DNA from 3 places in the Rossellomorea sp. RS05 genome. Region 2 is predicted to be linked to each of the others. Evidence: riboswitches for the same ligand, from Rfam matches in the RefSeq annotation. Region 2 holds a riboswitch; each other region holds the start of a gene.
The links. A riboswitch is a leader RNA that binds a small molecule or an ion and turns the genes downstream of it on or off. The one in region 2 is predicted to bind S-adenosylmethionine.

Region 1: linked by a shared signal. The riboswitch ahead of metE (5-methyltetrahydropteroyltriglutamate--homocysteine S-methyltransferase) and the one ahead of ABJ225_RS07755 (methionine ABC transporter ATP-binding protein) in region 2 are both predicted to bind S-adenosylmethionine.
Region 3: linked by a shared signal. The riboswitch ahead of ABJ225_RS13745 (O-acetylhomoserine aminocarboxypropyltransferase/cysteine synthase family protein) and the one ahead of ABJ225_RS07755 (methionine ABC transporter ATP-binding protein) in region 2 are both predicted to bind S-adenosylmethionine.

The regions. Positions count from the first base shown of each region.
Region 1 is NZ_JBDKWY010000002.1:331,962-337,373, forward strand. Features, by position in the region: gene ABJ225_RS09430 (PTS sugar transporter subunit IIC) at 1-567, shown strand, start outside; gene ABJ225_RS09435 (hypothetical protein) at 735-926, shown strand; gene ABJ225_RS09440 (6-phospho-beta-glucosidase) at 946-2,277, shown strand; SAM riboswitch class I at 2,431-2,539, shown strand; cobalamin riboswitch at 2,601-2,785, shown strand; gene metE (5-methyltetrahydropteroyltriglutamate--homocysteine S-methyltransferase) at 2,925-5,198, shown strand; gene ABJ225_RS09450 (glycoside hydrolase family 10-like protein) at 5,262-5,412, opposite strand, start outside.
Region 2 is NZ_JBDKWY010000002.1:12,685-18,096, forward strand. Features, by position in the region: gene ABJ225_RS07740 (M20 family metallopeptidase) at 1-880, opposite strand, end outside; gene ABJ225_RS07745 (MetQ/NlpA family ABC transporter substrate-binding protein) at 903-1,727, opposite strand; gene ABJ225_RS07750 (methionine ABC transporter permease) at 1,742-2,392, opposite strand; gene ABJ225_RS07755 (methionine ABC transporter ATP-binding protein) at 2,382-3,413, opposite strand; SAM riboswitch class I at 3,505-3,610, opposite strand; SAM riboswitch class I at 3,694-3,797, opposite strand; gene ABJ225_RS07760 (ABC transporter substrate-binding protein) at 4,270-5,178, shown strand; gene ABJ225_RS07765 (hypothetical protein) at 5,192-5,412, opposite strand, start outside.
Region 3 is NZ_JBDKWY010000005.1:16,595-22,006, forward strand. Features, by position in the region: gene ABJ225_RS13735 (redoxin domain-containing protein) at 1-42, shown strand, start outside; gene ABJ225_RS13740 (trans-sulfuration enzyme family protein) at 123-1,262, shown strand; SAM riboswitch class I at 1,394-1,507, shown strand; gene ABJ225_RS13745 (O-acetylhomoserine aminocarboxypropyltransferase/cysteine synthase family protein) at 1,636-2,931, shown strand; gene metX (homoserine O-acetyltransferase MetX) at 2,945-4,009, shown strand; gene ABJ225_RS13755 (S41 family peptidase) at 4,119-5,412, shown strand, end outside.

The DNA of each region.
Region 1 (5,412 bases), 320 kb from region 2:
ATTCATGGGGTATCGGTCGTTGGTACGGTCGCCCGTCCGCTCTGGGAAATGTTCCTTGGGAACAATGCCGAAGCCGTCGCACACGGTCAGGTAATCCCGCATATTGCACCTGAAACATTCTACCAATGGTTCATCTGGATCGGTGGGTCTGGTGCCACACTCGGTCTCGCACTGGCTATGGTATTCTTCTCAAGATCCAAGTATTTGAAAGCATTGGGACGCACTAGTATTGTCCCGGTCACGTTCAATATTAATGAGCCTATTATTTTCGGGGCACCGATTGTACTGAATCCTGTCCTGATCATCCCGTTCGTCATCACACCGCTCGTTACGGCAACCATTGCATATGTGGCAACGGCTACAGGAATGATTTCACCGACCTATATCATGCCTCCGTGGACCCTGCCCGCACCGATCGGCGCGTTCTTGGCAACCGGTGGAGACTGGAGGGCAGTGGTGATGGTCTTCATCAATATCGCGATCTCGTTCGCCATCTACTTCCCGTTCTTCAAGATGTATGATAAGAAAATGGTCAAAGTGGAAGAAAACGAGCAACAAGCAGCATAAGCGAAGGCGAGAAGCGGGAATCTCATGATCCCGCTTCTTCACTATGTATCACAAGGAGCGTGAACAAAATGATTGAAACTGTTATACCAAGAAGAATAGGTTTCAAAAGCGTACTGGTTCTGATACTTACTGTATCCATAGGTCTCTTACTCTTATCAAAACCTTTCATGAGTGCCGGAATGCCCAAGGAGTGGAGTATCTTCCTTGCAACTGGCATTTCCACGTCATTGGGCCTGAGTCTTGTCCTTCTGAAAATCGAAGGGCCGGTGACGAATTCGTCAATCAGGAAGAAAAGGTTATTGGTTGGAATCATTGTCAGCCTCGCCATCAGTTTTGTCATGGCATTCGTTGTAAAGTAATACAGGAGGAGGAGCGTTCATGAATAAAGGCTTAAAAATCGTGACCATCGGCGGTGGCTCAAGCTACACGCCGGAGTTTGTGGAAGGGTTGATCAATCGATATGATGAGCTGCCTGTCCGAGAGCTGTGGCTAGTGGATATCCCTGCTGGAAAAGAAAAGCTCGAAATTGTCGGGAGTCTTGCGCGGAGGATGGTGTCTATGGCCGGTGTCCCCATGACCATTCACCTGGCTTTGGACAGGGAGGAAGCACTGAAGGATGCGGATTTTGTTACAACCCAGATGCGGGTCGGTCAGCTGAAGGCAAGGATTCAGGATGAAAGGCTGCCGATCAAGTACGGGATGATCGGGCAGGAAACGAACGGGGCAGGTGGACTATTCAAAGGCCTCCGCACCATTCCAGTTCTTCTTGAGATTGCAGAGGATATGCAGCGTCTTTGCCCTGATGCATGGCTGATCAATTTCACAAACCCTGCTGGGATGGTGACGGAGGCGTTGCTCCGATACAGCAAGCATTCCAAAGTCGTGGGCGTATGCAACCTGCCGATCAATACGAAGATGACCATTGCCAGGCTCCTTGGTGTAGAGGTCGCTTCCGTCGATATCCGTTTTGCCGGCTTGAATCATATGGTGTACGGACTGGATGTCACCGTCGATGGGGTGTCCGCTCTTGATGAGGTACTGGAACTGATGGGTGATGAGGATAAGCAGCTCAGCATGAAAAATATCGCCCCACTGCCATGGGATCCTGTCTTCTTGAAGGCTCTCGGAGTCATACCTTGTCCGTACCACCGGTATTTTTACAAAACCAGTGAGATCCTCGAGAAGCAGCTGGAAGAATTCAAAACGGGGACAACCCGTGCCGAGGTGGTCCAACGATTGGAAGATGAATTGTTCGAGCTGTATAAAAACGAAGACCTTGATGTGAAGCCCCCGCAGCTTCAAGAGCGCGGAGGAGCCTACTACAGCGATGCCGCCTGCAATGTGATTTCTTCAATCTTCAATGATAAAGGGGATGTACAGACCCTGAACGTCAGAAATGATGGCAGTATCACGGGCATCCCTGATGAGTCCGCCGTGGAATTGAACTGTGTCGTGACCAAAGAAGGGCCTAAACCGATCCATATAGGTGAACTGCCTGTAGCCGTCAGCGGACTTGTTCAACAGATCAAATCCTTTGAGCGGACCGCGGCAGAAGCAGCCGTGTCAGGCTCCTACGAAAAAGCCCTCCTCGCCATGGCAATCAATCCACTGGTTACGAGTGATTCAAGAGCAAAACCATTATTGGATGAACTGCTGGACGTCCACCGCGAATTTCTTCCTGCGTTCCATGCAAAGTCGACCCTCCTCTGAAGTGCCAGAGGGGGCATTCTTTATGGCAACGAGTTTTGCTGGAGTGACCCCTACGGCAAATAGGACCTTCGGACGAATGTTAGAAATATTTTGACAAAGTAAAAGCTGGCATGCTAGTATTACCCTATTCAACGGACAAATATATGATCGATACTCTTATGAAGAGCGGTGGAGGGACTGGCCCTGTGAAACCCGGCAACCATTCAACACTTGTTGAAAAGGTGCTAATTCCTGCAAAGCGTCATGCTTTGGAAAATAAGAGAGGACATCCCTTTACCGGGCCTCTCTATCGTGGAGAGGCTTTTTTCGTTGAGGTGAGAACTGAATAGGAAGATGCGACAGGTGCCGTGTGGAAGCATGGCTGAAAAGGGAAACCGGTGAAAGTCCGGTACGGTCCCGCCACTGTAAAGGGAAGCAACTTATCACATCCACTGTTTCTAAAGGGAATGGGAAGGGATAAGGCGTGATGAACCTGAGTCAGGAGACCTGCCTGTTGTGTGCACTTAAGCTCTACGGGTCATAGAGGGGAGTGAGGAACGCGTGTTGACATCATAGGAATGTCGACGTTTATTCATTGCGCGCAAAATCTCTCTTTCTCTGAAAGGGAGATTTTTTTATTGGAGAGAAAATGAGAAGGAGTGAGCAATATGGTGAAAAGTTCAAATCTCGGTTACCCGAGGATCGGTGAGAAACGAGAGTGGAAGAAAGCACTGGAACAATTTTGGGAAGGAAAGCTAAAGGAAGAAGAATTTGTGGAGAAGACAGATGAAATCCGCCTTCGTCATCTTAAAAAGCAGTCGGATGCAGGAATCGACCTGATTCCCGTCGGGGACTTCAGCCTATATGATCATGTATTGGATACGGCCGCCATGTTCGGGGTGGTCCCGAAGCGGTTTGGTCATGAGGGAGGGAAGGTCTCGCTGCAAACGTATTACGGTATGGCAAGGGGGACGGGGGATGCGGTGGCATCCACGATGACGAAGTGGTTCAACACGAATTACCATTACATCGTTCCCGAACTGGAAGGAGCTACGCCTTCTTTGGCCGATAATTCCCCGCTTCGCTACTTCAAGGAGGCGAAGGAGCAGCTTGGCATCATTGGAAAGCCGGTGCTCCTTGGACCAGTTACGTTCGTTAAGCTGTCCAAAGGATATGACCTCGAAGAGTTTGATAGCGTGGTCGATGGGTTCGTACCGTTGTATGGTTCCATTCTCAAGGAGCTTGAAGAGGCTGGTGCCGAATGGGTTCAGATCGATGAACCCGTGCTTTGTACCGACCTGACAGAGGATGAGTGGACGGTGCTTGAGCAGGTCTATGACACGTTGATCAAGGCAGCACCTGGAATCAAGGTCATTCTTCAAACCTACTTTGATCGCGTCAGTCGCTATGAGAGGGTGGTCAGGCTGCCGGTACATGGGATCGGATTGGATTTTGTACACGATGGTGGAGGGAATCGTCAGGCACTGAACACCCATGGATTCCCAGAAGATAAGGTCTTGGCTGCTGGACTCATTGATGGAAGGAATATTTGGAAAGCAGATCTTGATCGGACTCTCTCCTCGCTTAAGCAATTGGAGGGCATTGTTTCAAAGGATCGGTTAATCATTCAGCCGTCATCGAGCCTGCTCCATGTGCCCGTCACGGTCAAAGTAGAGGAAGGGCTGAGGGAACACCTCAAACGCACACTTTCTTTTGCAGATGAAAAGCTGCAGGAAATCGTCACGGTTACGGAGGCGGTCAAGGAAGGGCGTCCTTCTATCTCAAATGAGTTGAAGGAAAGCTCTGACGGTCTCGACAATATCGAACCATCCCGAACACTCAGAGACAGTGAGCAACTGGTCGGAAATGAAGTCCTTCAACGTGCTCCATTCTCTGAGAGGCGGGTCGTTCAGGAGTCAGAGCTCGGTCTTCCCCTCTTCCCCACCACTACGATTGGAAGCTTTCCTCAGACTAAAGAGGTGCGGAAAGAACGGCTTAAGTGGAGGAGGGGAGACGTAAGCGATCAGGACTACCGGACGTTCATCCAGGAAGAGATTGAGAAGTGGATCGACATCCAGGAAAAAATCGGTTTGGACGTACTGGTGCACGGAGAATTTGAACGGACGGATATGGTGGAATACTTCGGTGAAAAGCTTGGGGGATTTGCCTTCACGAAGAATGGCTGGGTGCAGTCCTACGGATCGCGTTGTGTAAAGCCTCCGATCATTCACGGGGACGTCAGCTTCCAAGAACCGATGACAGTGGATGAAACGGTCTTTGCGCAATCGCTGACTGAAAAACCTGTAAAGGGCATGCTGACTGGTCCAATCACAATCGTGAACTGGTCATTTGTCCGGACAGACATTCCGCGTTATGATGTGGCCAATCAGATTGCCCTGGCCTTGAGAAAAGAAGTCGAAGCCCTCGAGGAGAATGGAATCCGCATGATCCAAGTCGATGAACCGGCCCTCAGGGAGGGGATGCCCCTGCAGAAAGAAAAGAGGGCAGGATATCTAAAAGCTGCCGTCCACGCTTTCAAACTTGCGACGTCATCTGTGAAAAGCAGTACGCAAATCCACACCCATATGTGCTATTCGGAGTTTGGGGAAATCATCGAGAGTATCAAAGCGCTCGATGCGGACGTCATATCGATCGAAACGTCAAGGAGTCATGGGAATCTCATTCATTCCTTTGAGGAAAACACCTATAGTCAAGGTATCGGTCTCGGCGTCTATGACATACACAGCCCAAGGGTTCCGACGCTCGAGGAGATGACTCGGAACATTGAACGGGCCATTCGCGTCCTCGATCCGCAACTTTTCTGGATCAATCCTGACTGTGGTTTGAAAACACGCGGAACCGACGAAACCATCGAAGCACTCGTTGTGATGGTGGAGGCAGCGAAGAAGATGAGGGAAACCGTTCTTGCAGCCCAACAGTGAACGAACATAAAAAGTGCGGACAGCACCCGTCTGAGGGCCGGGCTGTCCGCACTTTGCTTTGACCTAATGTTTAACACGTACCGTTTTGGCGTCGCGGCTTTCAAGACCGGTATCGGATACAGATGTAACTCCATACGTGTAGAGTCCCTTACCAGGAAGAACGTCTGTGTAGGAATCTTCATCTGCGTAGACGACATCGATGATGTTGGCAGGA
Region 2 (5,412 bases):
CCCGGTTCAACACAAGATTATCCACTTCATTCTGGAAGGCAATGACGTTCAGCTTCGCCCCCGTTGCCAGGGCGGAGCCTTCTGCGATCGCCTTCACGCGTGCGGTCACTTCGCTGCAGGTCTTGCGGGTCGCCGCGCGGATGAAGAAGCGGGCCTTGGCGTATTCCGGTACGATGTTCGGCGCGTCGCCTCCGTGGGTGATGATGCCGTGGATGCGGACGTCGTCGGTTACGTGCTGGCGAAGGGCGTTGATCCCGTTGAACAGGCCGATGACCGCATCGAGTGCGTTGATGCCGTGATGGGGAGACCCCGCCGCATGGGCCGGTTTCCCAATGTATTCAAAGTCCAGGGGATCGACGGCGAGGGAGTTCGATGTGATCCGGGTTGAGTTAGCCGGATGCACCATGAGGGCGGCGTCGATCCCCTCAAGGAGTCCGTGCTTGACGAAGCTTCCCTTGGCGCTTCCATTGGGGCCGCCTTCCTCGGCGGGTGTCCCGAAAACGACGACTTCTCCGCCGGTTTCGTCGATTACCTTGCTGAGGGTGATGGCCGCCGATACGCTCGTCGTGCCGATGATGTTGTGTCCGCAGGCGTGACCGAGGCCGGGAAGGGCATCGTATTCGGCGAGGAACGCGATTGCCGGGCCGGGTTTATCCGATTTCCGGCGGGCAAGGAGGGCGGTCTCATGTCCCGCCACCCCGCGTTCCACCGTGAATCCTTCCGACTCCAGAAGCTCGGCGTGGGTCTTCGAGGCAAAGAATTCCTCGTTGCCGATCTCAGGACGGTCGTGGATCGAATGACTGATTTCGATGTACTTTTCCTTATTTTCCTCAAGGTTCGCGATGATCTGATCTCTCAATGTGTCAACGACGGTACTCATTTCCATTCCTCCTCTGGGTTGTTTATTCTCCGATCTTGCTCAGTGGGACGAAGGTCGGGATCGTGCTTCCGTTGTATTCTTTTTCAATGAAGTCGGCTGTGTCTTCTTCCTGGTAGAGCTCGACGATTTTCTTGAGTGTTTTGTTGTCCTTGTCTTCTGTACGTGCGGCGATGATGTTGATGTAAGGTGTAGCCGTGTCATCTTCGTGGAAGATGGAATCCTTCACGGGGTTGAATCCGGCGTCGACGGCGATACCATTGTTGATGATGGATGCAGCGACATCAGGCAGGACGCGCGGTGTTTGGCCGGCTACGACCGGAACGATCTCGATGTTCTTCGGATTCTTTTTGATTTTATCCAGTGAGCCGTTTCCGTCGAAGTCTTCAGGCAGCTCGATGAGGCCTGCTTCTTGAAGGAGGAGGAAGGCTCTTCCCATGTTGGTCGCTTCGTTCGGGACAGCAATCTTGGCGCCATCCGGGATGTCATCTACTGATTTATATTTCTCAGAGTAAAGGCCGAGCGGAGCGATGACCGTGGTACCCACCGGTGTGAGATCGAGGTCATGCTCTTTCTTGAATTCGTTGAAATAAGAGATTGTTTGGAATGCGTTGGCATCAAGCTCGCCTTCTTCAAGGGCCAGGTTCGGCTGGACATAATCGGAGAAGCGGACGATCTCGATGTCGATGCCTTCTTTCTTTGCTTTCTTCGCGACGAAGTCCCAGATGCGGTTATCGGAACCGCTGACTCCGATCTTGACCTTCGTTTCGTCTTTGCTGGCGCTTGAGCTACAGCCTGCAGCGAACCCGCCGATTAGTAGAATGAGTGATAGAATGATCCATTTCTTCATGTTGTATCTCCTCGCTATCTTCTTCTGATTTTTTTCGATACGAAATTACCCGATGATTGCAGTCCCTGTACAAGGACGATGAGTATGGCGACGGTGATGACCATGACCCAGGTGTCAAAGCGCTGGTAGCCGTAGGTAATGGCGAGATCCCCGAGTCCGCCTCCGCCGATGGCGCCTGCCATGGCCGATGCCCCGACGAGTCCGACGGTGGCGATGGTGAGGCTGAGGACGAGGGAGCTGAGCGCTTCCGGGACGAGGAAGCGGAAGATGATCTGGGTGGATGTCGCCCCCATGGATTCCGCCGCCTCGATGACGCCTTTGTCGACTTCAAGGAGGGAGTTCTCAATCAATCGTGCAATATACGGTCCTGCATAGAAGACCAGTGGCACGACGGCTGCGGCCGTTCCGATCGATGTTCCCACAATCAAACGCGTGAGGGGGACGATCGCTACCATCAGGATGATGAATGGGACGGAACGGAAGATGTTCACGACCCCGTTCAGGATGGTGAAAATAAAGGCATTCTCCCATAGATGACCCTTCCTCGTGATGACGAGAAGTACCCCGAGGGGCAGCCCGATCACGGTGGAGAAGAGGAGGGAGAAGCCGGTCATGACCAAAGTTTCAATGAGTGCATCGATGATCTGCTGTGAATCAACTAGCATGTGGTGCGACCTCCTTCACGGTGACGTTTTCTCCATTCATGACAAGCAGTGCACGGTTGATCTCGCTCTCGGAGCCGATGAGCTCGACGATGAGATGACCGAATGGTGTGCCCTGCAGCTCTGTAATATTTCCGAACAGCACGTTTACATCGAGGTCGAAGCGCTTCGCCACTTGTGAAAGGAGCGGCTGACCCGATGAGGCGCCGACGAAGCGGATCTTGTAGATCCGTCCCGGTGCGTTTTCCTTCTGCACAAGCTCGAGGACCGATTCCGGGATGGAGTCGTTCAGCACGGAGCTCACGAAGTTCGCCGCCGTCTCGGTCTGAGGGGAGGAGAAGACGTCGAATACGGATCCGGACTCGATGATCTTCCCGCCTTCGATGACCGCCACCCGGTCGCACACTTCCCGGATCACCGACATCTCATGGGTGATCATGAGGATCGTGATGTTGTACTCACGGTTGATCTTTTTCAGCAGCTTCAGGATCGAGCCTGTCGTCTGCGGATCGAGGGCCGATGTCGCCTCGTCGCACAGAAGGATCGACGGCTGCGTGGCAAGGGCACGGGCGATGCCGACGCGTTGCTTCTGACCGCCTGATAATTGATCTGGGTACTGGTTCGCTTTATCTTCAAGACCGACGAAGCTCAGCAGCTCTGTCACCCGCTTTTGGATCTCAGCCTTGGATTGCTTCGCGAGGATGAGGGGCATCGCCACATTGGCGAAGACCGTCTTGGAATTCAGGAGGTTGAAGTGCTGGAACACCATCCCGATCTTCCGCTTCACCTCGCGCACGTCTTTCGGTGAAAGGGCCATGAGATCCTGGCCGTCTACGATCACCTTCCCCGAGCTCAATCGCTCCAATCGGTTCACGGTGCGGATCAGCGTACTTTTCCCGGCGCCGCTGAATCCGATCACCCCGCATATTTCCCCCTGCTCAACCCGCAGGTCGATGCCGTCGAGGGCCCGGACTTCCTTTCCGCCGCTGTTATATACTTTCGTGGCGCTTTTGAATTCAATCATGTTCGTCATGCCTCCTGGTGGTTAAAAATAAAAACCCTCTTCCCGAGGTCTCGAGAAGAGGGCATGGATTCACACGGAATCAATGGGTCCCTTCTCATCTCCCAGGCGCGTTGCCTGCTGGAATTGGCACAGTACTTTGTGGAAAGTCTGCTGCCGAAGCGTCATCGGGCCAGTCCCTCAGCTTCTCTGGATAAGAAATTATTCAATTAGGGTAAACAAAAGGCCCCTTCCTGAGACAGGAAGAGGCCGGAGATCCATAAGGAAAGAAAGATCCGTACTCTTCTCATCTCTCAGGCGTCCGCCTGTTGGAGTTGGCACAGTGCTCAAGTGAGCCCGCTGCCGAGGTATCAAAGGGCCAAATCCCTCCACCTCTCGTGATAAGAAGTTGTATTTGTTTAACGTGAGCCCTATTCTACGCCGGACTTTTTCCTGCGTCAACACCCTCTGACAGAAATGAGACAGGCTGGAAGAAGTGGAAATGGGGTGAAAATAGGTCTATGGATTCAAAAGAAAGAAAATGAAAGCCTTTTATTTTGATGAGGATAATCGGAAAACACTTCTTTTTAACTAATTATTTATTTTTTATAAAATGAAGGATGGCCCTCCAACTAATCCGATGAGTGCAATGAAGCGGAGATGGCTCGACTCCTGCGGAAAGGCGGGCAGGTGAGACCCAGCAGGCGCAGCCGATGTGGCTCACCGCACGCCCCGCGGAAAGCGAGCCATCGCAGCGAAATGGAGCGGAACTCTTCCAATCTAAGAAAATTGTGGAACATTCCATTGACAATCAGCCTCCTCCCCCGTAAAGTAATAATTGAAAATGATTCTCATTATCAAGAAATGAAAGGGGAACCACATGAAAAAAGCATCGTTCTTTACCATATTGCTGGTCTGTCTGCTCTTGGCGGCATGCAGCAGCGGAGAAACAAAAACGGATTCGTCCAAGGAGGAATCATCGACATTTACATATGAATCAGAGCAGGGACCGGTGGAGGTGCCGAAAGAGCCGAAGCGGATCGTCGCCCTCACCAATGGTCCGAATGTGATTTCCCTCGAAGGGAAGCTCGTCGGAATCGATGAGTGGACCGAGATGAACCCACTCTTCACCGACAAGCTGAAAGATGTGGAAGTGGTGGGTGACGATCAGCTCGAGAAGATCATCGAGCTCGACCCGGACTTGATCATTGCCGGAAGTCAGACGAAGAACCTCGATAAGATGAAGGAGATTGCGCCAACCGTCGCTTTCACATGGGGGAAACTGAATTACATCGATCAGCAGATCGAGATCGGCAAGCTGTTGAATAAGGAGAAAGAAGCGAAGGAATGGGCGGATGACTTCCAGGAGCGTGCCGCGACGATCGGGGATGAGATCCGCAAGAAGATCGGCGACGACGCCACGGTATCCGTCATTGAAACCGGTCAAAAGGAGCTCTATGTCTTCGGGAACAATTATGCCCGTGGTTCTGAGATCTTGTATCAGGCCATGAAGCTCAACATGCCGGATGCCGTGAAGGATAACGCCTTGGAAACTGGGATTCACGTCATCTCGCCGGAAGCGGTAGGAGACTTCACCGGAGATTACCTCGTCCTGAGCAAGAATCCCGATGTGGACAATTCGTTCATGGACACGGATACGTGGAAGAACATCCCGGCCGTGAAAAACGGTCATGTTATCGAGATCAACAGCAAGGAATCGACGTACAGTGACCCTGTGACACTTGAGCATCTCTTGAAGACATTCGAGGATGGCTTTTTAGGAGAGTAAGGGGCGGAGGGGGTCATTCTGTGACCCCTACCGATTCCGGACGAAGAAAATGAAGGATGAAAGCGCCAAGAACAAGGGCAAGCTGAACCACACTGGCGATCAAGAGCTGTACCGATGGTAAGTACCATTCTCCCACGGAGAGAGTGGCACCGATCGTCGCAATGAAAAGAAGGGCGCCCATGAACAGGGTCGAGAAGAGAATCTGCCGGTCATACCGGATGAGCCCTCTGATTG
Region 3 (5,412 bases), on a different contig from region 2:
AACCAGGAAATGATGAAAAAGATGGTAGAAGGCATGAATTGAACCACTTTTCTTCTCGGAATCTTCTGAATATGGTACACTCTTCTACATACATATTTTCGTAGAGAGAGGATGGCCACGAAATGAATTTCACCACCAAGGTCGTACATAGTCAGTTGAAAGGAACAGAGGAAATCAAAAGTAAAACCACACCGATCTATCAAACATCTGCTTTTTCCTTTTCATCCCTGGAGGAACTGGAAGGGTTCTATGAAGGGAAATCACCCTATCTATACACACGGACGGGGAATCCCAATCCTGATGAGCTGGGAGGTCTTGTAGCAGCCCTTGAAGGGGCACCGGCAGGAGTCGCCGCTTCATCGGGGTTATCCGCGATCCTCGTAGGGATCCTGTCTGTCGTCCAGGCAGGGGATCATATCATTGCTGCTGAAGATCTGTACGGGGGGACCTTCCATATGCTGAAGGAAGAGCTTGCGGGCTTCGGTATTTCCACTTCATTCGTGGACTTCACCGACCGGAATGCAGTGGAAGCAGCGATCACCGACTCGACAAAACTTCTCTATAGTGAAACGGTGACGAATCCCTTCATGAGGGTAGAGGATATACCGGCCATGGTGGAGATGGCGAAAGAACATGGTCTCACGACGATGATCGACAATACGTTTGCGACCCCGTTCCTCCGTAAGCCTTTCACTGAAGGCATTGATATCGTCGCCCATAGCGCAACGAAGTACATAGGCGGTCATAGTGACGTCACAGCAGGTGTTGTGACCGGAAGGCAGGATCTGGTGGATAAGGCAAGAGCGAAGATCGTCAACCTTGGGGCCAATCTGAGCCCATTCGAGGCGTGGCTCACTTGCCGGGGAGCGAAGACCCTTGCCCTACGCATGGAAAGGCAGGCACTGAATGCCGAGCTCCTTGCCGTCGAACTCAGGAGGCACGAATGGGTCAAACACGTCTACTACCCGAATAATCTATCTGAGAAAGGTCATGGAGCCATCGTCACCATCGAGCTTGAACCATCCGCTGATATGAGTACCTTCTTCAAGTCACTTGGCTGGATCAAGATCATCCCGTCCCTGGCCGGGGTTGAAACGACGGTTTCCTATCCGTTGGGGACATCTCACAGGTCCCTGCCGGAGGAAGCGCAGAAGAAGCTCGGAATCAATACGCATGTGGTCCGGATTTCACTTGGAATCGAGGACCCGGAAGACATTAAATCCCAAATGCTTTCAGCAATCAGCAAGTGTCATGAGATTTAAAAAGAACAACGCTCTCAAGTCAGTAGTGGCAGTCGTCAATGGGAGATTAGACGAAAAATTCTAAAAATAACCTTGACTCCCAGAGGGGATAGCCTTTATAATTCTTGCTAACGAACACTTACAACTTAATGCTCTTATCCAGAGAGGTGGAGGGACTAGGCCCGATGAAACCCGGCAACCTTCATGTGCATATTTGCCATGAAAAGGTGCTAATTCCTGCAGGCGCATTGCCTGAAAGATAAGAGGAGGACCCTATTCAATTAGACCCTCTTCTTAGGAAGGGGGTTTTTATTTTTGCCCCTTTTCAGCCCCGACCATCATCCATCACAGAACAAACCCAATCATTAAAACAAACACTCAGGAGGAATGTACGATGACGAATTCATTCGATTTTGACACACTTTTGCTTCACGGAGGACAGGAAGCAGATCCTACCACGGGATCACGCGCCGTGCCGATCTACCAAACTACTTCATATGTGTTTGACAGCAGTGAGCACGCTGCGAAGCTTTTCGGACTGGAAGAGCCGGGGAACATCTATACGCGGATCATGAACCCGACGGTGGACGTTCTGGAGAAACGTCTGGCTCTCCTTGAAGGCGGCATCGGGGCCCTCGGAGTATCATCGGGCATGGCGGCGATCTCCCTCTCGATCCTGAATATCGCAGGAGCCGGGGACGAAATCGTAGCAGCGACGAATCTGTACGGAGGCACCTACAATCTCTTCTCCACCACCCTGCCGAAATACGGCATCACCGTGCGCTTCGTCGACCCAACGGATCCGGAAAACTTCCGAAGCGCCATCAACGAGAAGACAAAGGCCGTATTCGCCGAAACGATTGGCAACCCTAGCCTTCATGTCCTTGATATCGAAGCGGTCGCCAAAGTGGCCCACGAACATGAAATCCCGCTTATCATCGATAACACCTTCGCCACACCGTATGTGACCAGGCCGATCGAGTGGGGGGCAGACATCGTCATCCATTCGGCCACCAAATGGATCGGTGGTCATGGTACAGCGATCGGAGGCGTCGTCATCGACGGAGGGAAATTCGATTGGAACAACAAGAAGTTCCCGGGATTCATCGAAGAGGACCGAAGCTACAACGGCCTCCGCTATGCACAGGATGTCGGTGCTGCGGCGTTCATCACCAAGCTAAGGGTCCAACTGCTTCGTGACCTTGGCGCCTGCCTGAGCCCGCAGAACGCCTTCCTTCTCCTGCAGGGATTGGAGACGCTGCACCTCCGCATCGAACGCCATACAGAGAATGCACGGAAAATCGCCGAGCATCTTGAATCCCATGAAGGGGTAGCATGGGTTTCCTATCCTGGACTCGCTTCGCACCCGTCGAACCAACTGGCCAAGAAATACTTGGAGAACGGCGCGGGCTCTATCGTCGTCTTCGGGATCAAAGGTGGCCGGGATTCAGGACGCAAAGTGGTGGACAATATCTCGCTCTGGTCCCATGTGGCCAACGTGGGGGATGCGAAATCCCTGATCATCCACCCGGCTTCCACGACACATCAGCAGCTGAACGACGAGGAGATCAGGGCAACGGGCGTGACGGAAGACCTTGTCAGGCTGTCGGTCGGCCTGGAATCAGCGAAGGATCTGATCTCTTCCCTGGATGAAGCCATCGAGAAGGCACGCGAAACGTCAAACGTGTGAAGGAGGCGGAGGAATGAGTAGCGATACGACACCATATGAATTGAACACCGTCACCCTTCCGTCCCTTGTCCTTGAAAACGGAGAAACCCTCCGGAATGTCAGGTTGCCCTATGAACGTACCGGGAATCAATCAGGTCCCGTCATCCTTGTCTGCCATGCCCTCACCGGCACCCATATCGTGAAAGGGACGAGTGAAGATAAGGGATGGTGGGACGGCTTGATCGGTGCAGGCTCCTACATCGATACCAACCGCTACAACGTCATCGCCTTCAACGTCCTCGGAGGCTGCGAGGGGGCCACGGGTCCTGCATCAGAGGATCCCGAGACCGGCAAACGATACGGATCCCATTTCCCGGTCATCACGATCCGCGATATGGTGAATGCCCAGTACCTGGCTCTCCGGGAGCTTGCCATCAACAAGGTGGAAGCCGTTGTCGGAGGATCTCTCGGGGGAATGCAGGCCCTGGAATGGGGGATCCTGCATCCCCGCTTCATGAAAAAGATCTTCGCCCTCGCCGTCACGCCTGCACTGAACGATTACGGCCTCGCCTTTAATCATATCGGGATCACGGCCATCGAGCAGGATCCTGAATTCAACGGAGGAGACTATCCACCCGGCACAAGACTAAAGGGGCTTGAAGTGGCGCGCATGGTGGGGATGGTCACCTACCGCACGTCGGAATTGTTCGATGATCGATTCCAACGGCAGGAGAAGGAAGGCGTCTATAACGTGGAGAGCTACCTGGACTATCAGGGTGTGAAGCTTGGGCGGCGTTTTGACCCCAACAGCTATCTGACCCTCTTGAAGGCGATGAACTCTCATGACCTCCAAAGGGGGCGCGATCACGATCCCGCTGACTCCTTTTATCCGGAGCTGATTGCCATCAGCTACGAAGGAGATCTCGTGTATCCATCCGCCTCCATGGAAGCATTCGCGCGCTCCGTGCCGAAGGGAAGGCATTATTTCATCACGACGAAGTTCGGTCATGATGGATTCCTCGTTGAATTCGAGAAATGGGGAGGTCTCCTGTCTTCCCATCTTGAAGAAAACAAGCCCCTTGTTTCAAGGGTGAAATGATCATAACTTGTCCCCCGTCATCATATAGTGGAATAAGCAAAGACATCGCACCGCTGACCAGCGCGTTCTTGTGCGGTGTCTTTTTCTATGAAGAGGCGGGGGGAGACGTATGAACAGGAAGGGCCAGAAGCTCATGACCATCACACTCAGCATGCTTGTGGGGGCGGGAGCCATGTACGGGGGGCTGGAATGGACGGGCAGTCCCGATGAAACTGCGGAACTGGATCAGAGCGCGAATGATAAGCTCCATAAGGTGGAGGTCGCTTATGACCTCATCAGCGATAAATTCTTCCAGGACGTCGACAAATCGGAGCTGGTGGAAGGAGCGATCCAGGGGATGCTCGAAACGCTCGATGATCCGTATTCGGTCTATATGAATGCGGCAACGGCAGCGCAGTTCAACGACGCATTGGATTCTTCCTTCGAAGGGATCGGAGCCGAAATCACGATCCTCGACGGAAAGCTCGTGATCGTCGCACCATTTAAAAATTCACCGGCAGAAAAAGCGGGTCTCAAGCCGAATGATGAAATCATCTCCGTGAACGGAGAGAGTATCAAGGGACTCAATCTGTTTGAGTCCACCTTGAAGATTCGCGGGAAAAAAGGGACCGAAGTCAAGCTCGGCATCAAGAGGGAAGGTTTATCTGCACCTCTCTCCATCGAGGTCAAGCGGGACGACATTCCGGTTGAAACCGTTCATTCCGACGTAAAGAAAGTGGACGGCAAGGAGATGGGCTATATCCAGATTACAACGTTCTCCGAGAATACGGCAAATGACTTCAAGAAGCAGCTCAAGGAACTTGAAGGGAAGGATCTTGGCGGTCTCGTTATCGACGTCCGCGGGAATCCTGGAGGCCTGTTGTCATCCGTCAATGAAATCCTCAAGGAGTTCGTGACAAAGGATAAGCCGTTCGTCCAGATCCAGGAGCGGAGCGGTGAAGTGATGAAGAGCTTCTCCGACAAAGAGAAGAAAAAAGCCTACCCGGTGGTGGTGCTCATCGATGAAGGAAGTGCGTCCGCTTCCGAGATCCTTGCCGGTGCCCTGAAGGAAACGGAAGGCTACCCACTGATCGGCACGAAGAGCTTCGGGAAGGGAACCGTCCAGCAGGCCGTTCCGATGGGAGATGGAAGCAACATCAAGCTGACCATGTTCAAGTGGCTGACGCCGGACGGAAATTGGATCCACAAGAAAGGGATCAAACCGGATATCCCGGTGAGGCAGCCTGCCTATTTCTACGCCCATCCCCTTCAAGTGGAAGAGCCTTTGAAGGCCGAGATGAATAATGAACAGGTGAAGAATGCCCAGGAAATGCTCCAAGGCCTCGGATATGAAATCGACCGGACCGACGGGTACTACAGCAAGAAGACAGAAGCAGCCGTGAAGCAGTTCCAGAAGAAAAACG